Linked DNA regions of Terriglobus albidus. Each later gene encodes a partner of the first gene's protein in a complex. Links are inferred from orthologs where the notes say so. Each region holds a gene or a part of one and is shown on either strand. Other genes may lie near its edges.

Evidence for each region. The genes of interacting proteins can lie anywhere in the genome.
Region 2: the proteins of tsaD (region 1) and tsaB are in contact, whole or in part, in a solved structure (PDB 4WQ4), measured with the Escherichia coli proteins. The link is inferred for Terriglobus albidus from one-to-one orthologs.

Annotation. Positions count from the first base shown.
Region 1 is NZ_CP042806.1:920,127-926,054, reverse strand. Bases 1,309-4,292 are described here. They hold tsaD (tRNA (adenosine(37)-N6)-threonylcarbamoyltransferase complex transferase subunit TsaD), read right to left. Parts: upstream 3,377-4,292; coding sequence 2,240-3,376; downstream 1,309-2,239. Other genes in these bases: FTW19_RS03830 (CCA tRNA nucleotidyltransferase), read left to right, coding at 3,513-4,292; cysS (cysteine--tRNA ligase), read right to left, coding at 1,309-2,076. In the rest of the region: FTW19_RS03845 (HAD family hydrolase), read left to right, coding at 1-576; more of cysS, read right to left, coding at 595-1,308; more of FTW19_RS03830, read left to right, coding at 4,293-4,892; pelA (pectate lyase), read left to right, coding at 5,546-5,928.
Region 2 is NZ_CP042806.1:2,289,109-2,292,612, reverse strand. What follows is about bases 557-3,504. They hold tsaB (tRNA (adenosine(37)-N6)-threonylcarbamoyltransferase complex dimerization subunit type 1 TsaB), read right to left. Parts: upstream 2,370-3,504; coding sequence 1,743-2,369; downstream 557-1,742. Other genes in these bases: def (peptide deformylase), read right to left, coding at 3,297-3,504; fmt (methionyl-tRNA formyltransferase), read right to left, coding at 2,366-3,292; rimI (ribosomal protein S18-alanine N-acetyltransferase), read right to left, coding at 861-1,313; FTW19_RS09260 (DUF465 domain-containing protein), read right to left, coding at 628-828. Also shown: FTW19_RS09265 (phosphatidylserine decarboxylase), read right to left, coding at 1-297. UniProt on the Escherichia coli protein: Required for the formation of a threonylcarbamoyl group on adenosine at position 37 (t(6)A37) in tRNAs that read codons beginning with adenine.

The DNA.
Region 1 (5,928 bases):
ATCTTCGACTGCGATGGAACGCTGGTCGATACCATCCCGGCTCACCTGCATGCACTCCAGGTTGGGTTTGAACGCATCGGCCTCAACTTTCCCGCCGAATGGTTTCATCAAAACCACTCACTGACAGCGGATGCACTGCTGCAGAAGTTCCAGGATGACGGTCTTGGACAGATTGAGGATCCCAAGGCAGTTCTCGCGAAGCATCAGGTTCTCTTCCGCGAAAGCCTGCACATGCTCGAAGAGGTATCGGTCATCGCGTCGATTGCCCGCGAGTACAAGGGGAAACTCCCCATGGCCGTCGCCTCGAATGGAAATCGTGTGAACGTAGAGGTCAGCCTCGAAGCTGTAGACCTCCTTCCATATTTCGATGCGATCGTCGCCAGGGAAGATGTCCTTCACGGCAAGCCGGAACCTGACGTCTATCTCGAAGCCGCGCATCGCCTCAACGTCGCTCCCAATCGCTGCCTCGTCTTCGAAGACTCAGAGACCGGCCTGGCAGCCGGCCGCGCCGCCGGCGCCAAAGTCATCGACATCCGCGAGTACTATCAACCTGCCTGGCAGCAAGCAGGTCACTAGAGCATTTTTCCTGTAGCTCTACTTACGCTTCCAGCGGACGCCTTCTTTTGAGTCTTCGATGATGATGCCCTTCTCCAGGAGCTCGTTGCGGATGGCGTCGGCGCGGGCGAAGTTGCGTTGCTTTTTAGCCAGCGTGCGTTCTGCGACGAGCTTGTCCACCTCTTCGTCGCTGAGCGACATGGTGGCGAGCAGCTCGGGTGAGGCCTGATCGAGTTTGCCTTCTTTTTCTGCCCAGGCGAGAGCGGCTTTGGTGAGTTCGGCGTCGCGGTCGGTGAGGACAGCGAAGACACCATCGAAGGAGGCCAGTACGGCTTCGATCTCCGGCACATTGCCGGCGAGCAGCTTTCCGCTATCCATCGCGGAGTTGGCGGCGCGGATCAGGTCAAAGACTGCGGCACGTGCAACGGCAGTGTTCAGATCGTCGGCCATAGCCGCGGCAAAGCCTTCAGCAGCCTTCTTCGTAGCAGCAGAGATCTCTTCGTTGACTCCCTCGGCGAAGCTTCCTTTGCGTAAGCGATCGACAAAGGTGCGCAGGCGGTCGATGGCGTTGGTCGACTCCGTCAAGCCATCGAAGGTGAAGTTCATCTGGTTGCGGTAGGGGACGCTCAGCAGCAGGAAGCGGATGGCGGAGGCGCGATAGCCCTTCAGCAACAGGTCGCGCAGGGTGAAGAAGTTCCCTTCACTCTTGGACATCTTCTTGCCTTCCACCAGAAGGAAGCGGACGTGCATCCAGTGCTGAGCGAAGGGCTTACCGGTAGCAGCTTCGCTCTGGGCTATTTCATTTTCGTGGTGGGGGAACATCAGATCTTCGCCGCCGGCGTGCAGGTCAAGGGTCTCGCCAAGGTACTTCATCGCCATGGCCGAACACTCAATGTGCCAGCCTGGGCGGCCGCAGCCGATGGCCGTATTCCACTGTGCTTCGCCCGGCTTTGGAGCCTTCCAGAGAGCGAAGTCGCGGGCAGCATCCTTCTCGTACTCGTCCACGTCCACACGAGCGCCGTCTTCGATGCCGTCGAAGTCTTTTTTGGAGAGCTTGCCGTAGGCCGGGAAGCGGGCGATGCGGAAGTACCAGCTTCCGTCCTCGGTCTTGTAGGCGATGTCTTCGCTGGCCAGCTTCTCGATGAGCGACACCATCTCCGGAATGTTTTCGGTGGCCTTGGCGACGAACTCCGGCTTCTCGATGCCAAGCGCTTCCAGGTCTTCAAAGAAGGCCTGGGTGAACTTGGCGGTGTAGTCCTGGATGGGCATCTGCGCGGCGGCGGCGTTGCGGATGATCTTGTCGTCCACGTCCGTCACGTTCATGACATGTTCCACCTTCATGCCCGATTGGCGGGCGAAGCGGCGCAGCGCGTCGACGTGCAGGAAGGTGCGGAAGTTGCCGATGTGCCCGTAGTCGTACACCGTGGGTCCGCAGGCATACATGCGCAGGGTGTTGTCCCGTTGAGGCGTAAGGGGTTCAACGGTGGTGGTCAGGGTATTAAAGAGCTTGATCTCAGGCATTCCGGAGGGCACTTTCCTTGTAGATTCTACCCGTCCGGCCAACAGATGTCTTAGAGCATTTTCCTGTTGCTGGGTATCCCGAAAGGGATCCGTAGCGGCGTTTTCATTGCGGAAAACGCCCATAGATGCACAGACCCCGCACTACACCTACAGGAAAAATGCTCTACCCCAGCCGCAACTGGGGGGTTGCGTTTAATTCATCCGAAGCGAAGAGTCCGGCGGCGAACTTCGGCCAGGCAGCGGCGGCGATCATGGCGGCGTTGTCCGTGGCCAGCGCCAGTGAGGGGAAGGCGATCTGGAGGTGGCGGGCGGCAGCTTCGGCAGACATCCGCTCGCGCAGAGCCCGGTTGGCGGCAACTCCCCCGGAGACGACAATACTGCCGGCGCCGAACTCCTCCGCCGCGCGCATGGTCTGTTTGACCAGATAGCCGACGACCGCCTTCTGGAATGAGGCGATCAGGTCCAGGGTCTCGCGGTCGCAGAGGGCGAGGGCGGCTTCGCGCCGATTGCCCTCCACCTGCATGAGGGCATTGTGGCGGGCGGCGGCCCGCTCGCGCATGTGGTGCAGTTCGGTATAGCGCAGAACGGCGGTCTTGATGCCGCTGAAGGAGAAGTCGAACTCGCCGCCCCGGGAGGCTCCGTCGCGGTGCAGCTTAGGCTTGATGCCGCCGAGCTTGAACTCCACAGCATTGGGATCGCCATGGTCGGCGAGGAAGTCCATCAGCGGACCTCCGGGATAGCCCAGGCCGAGCAGCTTGGCGCTCTTGTCGTAGGCCTCGCCTGCGGCGTCGTCGATGGTGCGGCCTACGTTGCGGTAGCTCCACAGGCCACCGCGCTCTTCGGCGAGGTAAAGATGGGTGTGTCCGCCGGAGACGACCAAGGCCAGGACGGGAGCGCCTGGGGTAAGCGAAAGTGTCTCTTTCGCTTCCATCAGGACGGCATGGATGTGGCCTTCCAGGTGGTTCACCGCGATGAGCGGCTTGCCGAGACCGTAGGCCAGCGCTTTGGCATAGGTGATGCCAACCAGGAGAGCTCCGGCGAGCCCGGGACCTTCGGTGACGGCTACGGCATCGAGATCGTCGAGCGTGATGCCCGCCTCGGCGACGGCGGTGCGGACCACGGGGACGATGTTGGTGAGGTGCTCGCGTGAGGCCAGCTCCGGCACGACGCCGCCATAGAGGGCATGGGTGGCGATCTGTGAGGCGACAACATTGGAGAGCACTGCGCTGCCACTGCGGACGACAGCGGCTGCCGTCTCGTCGCAGGAGCTCTCAATGCCAAGAATCAGACCGGAAGCCATCTCTTTATTGTAGATAGCTCTTCGACGGAGGGCTGTCTCCAGAGATGGTTTACAGTTTGTCTCCACACATCCTTTACAGGTCTCGTCTTCCCCGGGAGACACGCAGGCTGCATTCCACCATCTACCATCGAAGACGATGCAGGACGCGAAGCTTCAGGCCGCTCTTCAGATTGCTCAGGCTCTTCATGCCGCGGGACACCAGGCGTACTTTGCCGGGGGATGCGTACGCGACCTGCTGCTGGGGCTCACACCGAAGGATTATGACGTGGCCACCTCGGCGACGCCGCAGCAGGTGCAGGCGATCTTTCCGAAGACCGTGGCGGTTGGGGCACACTTCGGTGTGATCCTGGTGCTGCAGCCAGGACCGGAGTATCCCGGGCCGGAGGCGGCGGATATTGCCACCGAGGTGGCTACCTTCCGCAACGATGGCTCGTACTCCGATGGACGCCGACCCGACCAGGTGACCTTCTCCACCTCGCCGCAGGAAGATGTGCGCCGGCGCGACTTCACCATCAATGGCATGCTGCTTGATCCGGCGAAGTTTGCAGGTGGAGCTACGGCGGAGGAGGCAACACTCGACTTTGTCGGCGGCCGCGAGGATCTGCGTGCGCAGGTGGTGCGCGCGATTGGCGACGCCCGGCTGCGCTTTACGGAAGACAAGCTGCGCATGCTGCGGGCGGTGCGCTTCGCCGCACGGCTGGGATACCGCATTGAGCCGTCGACGCATGCCGCGATTCGCGAGTTGGCGTCGCAGATCCATCAGGTCTCTCCGGAGCGTGTGCGCGATGAGCTGACGCGCATGCTGACGGAGGGGAATGCCCACGTTGCGTTGAAGCTGCTGGATGAGACCGGGCTGCTGGCCGAGGTGCTGCCGGAGGCGAAGAAGCTGCAGGGTGTGGAGCAGCCTCCGCAGTATCATCCCGAGGGCGATGTATGGGTTCACACGCTGCTGCTGCTCAAGAAGCTTCCGCCCGTACCGCCGGCAACCCTGGCATGGGGAGCACTGCTGCACGATATCGGTAAGCCTGCGACCTTTCGCCGGGCACCTGACCGCATTCGCTTCGATGGTCATGTGGAGGTAGGCGAACGGATCGCCGTGGAGATCCTGAACCGCCTTCGCTTTTCTAACGAGGACAAAGAACAGATTCTGGCGCTGATTCATAACCACATGAAGTTTGCGGATGTGATGCATATGAAGCAGTCGACGCTGAAGCGCTTCCTGCGCATGCCTCGTTTTGAGGAGCATCTGGAACTTCATTATCTGGACGCATCTTCGGCGAGCGGAAACTTGGAGCTCTATGAGTTTGCGAAGAAGCACTACGAAGAGACTCCGGAAGATGCAATCAAGCCGGAGCTGTTGGTGAACGGCAGAACACTGATCGACGCCGGCTACAAACCCGGTCCGAAATTTACGGAGATGTTGCGGGCGGCGGAAGATGCACAGCTCGAGGGGCAGATCCATTCCACGGAAGAAGGGCTGGCGTTGGTGGCGGCAGAGTTTGGCTTGCCGGAGTAGTAGAACAATTCGTATGTGGGATTAGGACGATACGTGAATGGCGTGATTGTTTCGTCAGGGTTTTGCTTAAGGGCACGGCTTCAGCCGCGCCATCAGACGACGCTCGACCTCGCGAATGTGTTACCTATCTCCCCGGTCTAATCTGTTACCCATCTGCCCGGTCTGTACCAGGGTTTTGCTTAAGGGCACGGCTTCAGCCGTGCCGTCAGACGAGCCATTACTGCGGGGCTTTAGCCCCTGAGGGCATCGCTGTCACACGGTACCTCAGCGGCTAAAGCCGCGATCACTCTTGAAGTTTTTCGGCACGGCTGAACAGGCTGCGGAAAAACTCTATATGAGGGGATAATCGGGTCAAATTTGGGGATAGAAAATCATCACCCAATGTCCCCGGATCGCTTATAGGTCATTCTGACGCGATCGTTTTTTTTGCGCTTCTCGAAAATCGAGTTTTTCCGCAGCCTGTGAAGCCGTGCCCTTAAGCAAGACGAAAGACAACAGCAACAGCAACAGCAACAGCAACAGCAACAGCAACAGCAACAGCAGAAAAGCGATCTTAGTGTCGACACTAACGTCTCTTGCTGTGTGTTAACTTTTTCCTCCGCAACCGCGCGCGGTGTTCACGTGTCTTTCCCGATGTAGCCCTCCATCACATCATGCGCCGCCTTCTGCTCGCCCCCGCCTTCGCTGCCACGCTTCATGCTGCTGTGCTTGGCCATATGCAGCCTGCCGAACCTCTGACGGAGGCGCGTATCCATACGCTTCCCGCCGCGGAGCAGCCAGCATGGCTGGACTATCTCACCCGTTCGCAGAAACAGCGCCTGGCCGATAAGGCTGCCCTGGCCGCGGAGTTAAAGGCGGCGGGACGGACGGAGTCGATTCACTCCAAGGCGGGCCATGGCGCAAACTCCATGCCGTTGAATCGTGAGTCAGGTTTCTACGGCTCGGCTGAGGCGCATACCACTGCCGAGAACATCATCAGCTTTCAGACTCCCGCCGGTGGATGGAGCAAGAACATCGAGATCGATAAACACCACCG
Region 2 (3,504 bases), 1.4 Mb from region 1 along the record:
CGTACCTTCGATCGGCGCGCGGTTTACGTGCACGTCGAAGACGCTGAGGAAGACACTGATGCGCAGACGCGATCCGGCGCCTGTCTCGATCCATTCGGCCTCGGTGACCTTGCCATCAGCCGGAGAAACAATGACTCCCCTGCCCTGCGGGACCGTACGCGAGGGGTCGCGGAAGAACCAGAGAAAGAACACCGCCAGCAGAACCGGAATCACTGCCAGCCAGGGCCACCCGGTCAACGAGAGAAGAACCGCAACGACACCCAGGCCGAGCGCATACAGAAAACCGTCACGCACCATAAAGTTCTTCCGATTATAGAGCCGCAGGGAGAAAAGGTCGTTGTCCGATGGACGCGGCGCTTTCTGTTGTCATCCTGGAGCGGAGCGAAGGACCTGCTTTTTCGGCTCCGCCACCAACCGCCGAAGGACATGGGTATCGCGCTGCGCGCGACCGCTTTTCGTTTCGGATATCCGAAACGAAAAGCGGAGAAAACGGGTCTTCGCTGCGCTCAAGATGACAACCGTCAAGGCTTCGAGCAGCCTAGAGACACACTAGGAGCACAAGGCCCAACGTCCGGCCCTAACTGCCGGCTCAAAACCAAGACGATGCTCCGCAGCTCCGGAAAGAATCTAGTCCGTCCGGAGATGCTCCATGGCATCCTTCAACTTCAACTTCAATTTTTTCAGGCGAATCTCTTCCCATTGGTCCGCAGGCGAGTGGTGCGGATTCATGACGAGATGGTCAAGACGTTCAGAGTATTGCGCGTGTTCCATCTGCAAGCGGGTGAGTTGCTCATGACGAAATGACGCCTCGGTGTGCGCAGGAAGCATGGATACCTCCGTCCAAACTGATGCCAAGCACTCTACTCCGGTCCTTTTTCCTCGGCAACCGTCTCTTGTGGAAACTGAAGGGACATCAACATGGCATCCTCGACGGGGTCGCGATAGTACCGCCGCCGCAGCCCCTCCTCCTGGAAGCCAAGCCCCCGATAGAGCGCCTGCGCCGCCCCGTTCCCGGTACGAACTTCCAGCATTAGCCGGATTGCTCCGGCGGCCTGGGCCTCAGTCAACAGATACCGCAGGAGCCCGTTCCCCAGGCCATTCCGGCGGTGGGAGGACGCCACCACAATCGCCTCCAGCTCGGCTACGACCTCGCCGGGAATCCGCAGCAGCGATGCCACGGCATACCCGGCCACCTCCCCATCGGCCTCGGCGATCACGACGATGGCGTCTCCAGAGAGCAGCCCCAGCCAGTGGACCGGAGTCCACTCTGGCATGCCAGGTGTCGCAGCCTGCAGATGCTGCAGTGCAGCCACATCCCGCTCCTCCGCCCTCCGGATCACGTTCGTCATAGAGAAATTATCGCTAACCACCAAACTGGGTGCCCCATATCTGCGAAGCAGATGCGGGACTATCGAGCGGGAGCTCGATCCGTCTTTTTGTTTGTCATTTCGCAGCGACCAAAGGGCGCGGAGAAATCTGCTTTTAAAAAAGATCGTGGTTTCCTCGCCCACCCACCCTAGCGTTGCTGTTCAGTCTCATGTGATCCTTTACACTTTTGTGCCGGAAGTCCTGTGGGGTCAACAGAGGCCAGGAAAAGGCGGTTGCTGCGCAACCTTGGAAAAAGAAAGGACTTTTCCCACTTTCCCTAGCCACTACGGCCGCTATTAATAGGAATTTCGAACAAAGCGACTGTAAAGGATCTCCTGGAACGGAACAGTGTTGCGAGGGTGGGGCACCCTGCCCTACACCCGCTCTAAGGCCCGTTCAGCATCCGGCCGCCGCAGATATAGTGCATCCACAGCTTCGGCGGTCACTACTTGGCCTGCATCCAATGCTGCAATCGCCAGCCCCAGGCCATCCTTTGCCGTCGGTTCGGGCACACGGACTACCACCAACGCATCCAGCGAATCGGCAACGCGATCCTCACAGACCGCCACCGTCGCCTTCGCCGGCACACGGCTCAGCATCTCCTGTAGCGTCACCAGTTCCTGGCTGGCAGCGTTGCCCAGGTAAAACTCGCCCCGTCCTGCGTCCAACGCCGCAAATGCTGCCTCCGGACGCATCGCCCGCAGCACATCCAGGCGCGACAGCGGAATCAGGCCAATGCCCGCGGCCTCGGACAACCCTTTCGCCATCGCAACCCCAACGCGCACGCCGGTAAACGATCCCGGCCCATGCATCACGGCAATGGCATCCAGATCCTTCAATCCACAACCAGCCTCTTCCAGCACTTTCCGCACCGCACGCATACCGTGCGAAGCAGCCATCCGTGGAGCAAGCTCCACCTGCTGTATGCCTGCGGCGGACGATAGTGCGACCGATCCACCCAGGCCGCAGGTATCGATCAGCAGCAAACGCCGATCGCTCACCCCAGCACCTCGCCAGACTTCACCTGGTAGCCATGTAGGAAGTCAGCAGCAGGCATACGCTTCTTGCCTTCGAGCTGTACTTCATCCAGCACCAGCATGGTGTCCTCAGCACACGCCACCATCAGGCTGTCGCCATCCACGCGGACCGCTCCAGGCACTCCAGTACCGGTGATGGCATGCATGCCATGCACCGTCAGCTTCTTACCGCGGAAGAGGGTGAAGCACCCCGGCCACGGCTGAAACCCGCGCCAGCGATTCACATTCCACTGCGCTGGCTGGGCATATTGAATGCGGCCATCTTCGCGCGTAAGAATCGGCGCCAGTGTCGCCTGCGACTCATCCTGTTGCTGCGGCGTAATGGTTCCTGCTTGCAGCCCGGCGAGCGTCTCCACCATCAGCTTCGAGCCCACCTCGGCCAGGATCGGAAACAGATCCACTGAGGTCTGCTCCTGGCCGATCGGCACCTCGTGTTTCAGCAGCATCGCGCCGGTGTCGAGGCCCTCATCCAGCAGCATGGTGGTCACACCAGTGACGGTCTCGCCGTGAGCGATAGCCCATTGAATCGGTGCGGCTCCGCGATACTTCGGCAGCAGTGAAGCATGGCCATTGATGTTGCCGTAGCGCGGCAGATCGAGCATCCACTTCGGGATGATGCGGCCGTAGGCCACCACCACGATCACTTCGGGAGCAACCGTCTCCAGCTCCGCGCGGAACTCTGCGTTGGTCTTGATCTTCTCCGGCTGCAGGACACGCAGCCCATGCGAGAGCGCGAGCTGCTTAACCGGAGGAGCAACGATCTCCTGGTTGCGTCCGACGGGACGGTCTGGCTGCGTCACCACCAGGGCGATCTCATGCCCGGCGTCGATCAACGCCTGCAGCGTGGGCACGGCGAACTGCGGAGTACCGCAGAAGACCAGGCGCACCGCTCTACCACTCCCCGTTCTTCTGCATCTTGCGAATGCGGCGCAGCACCAGGTCGCGCTTCAAACGGCTGAGATGATCGATGAACAGAATGCCGTTCAGGTGATCGATCTCGTGCTGGAAGGCTCGCGACAGCAGCTCTGTACCTTCGATCTCAAACCACTTGCCTTCGACATCCTGCGCGCGAACCTTCACCTGGAAGGCGCGGTTCACC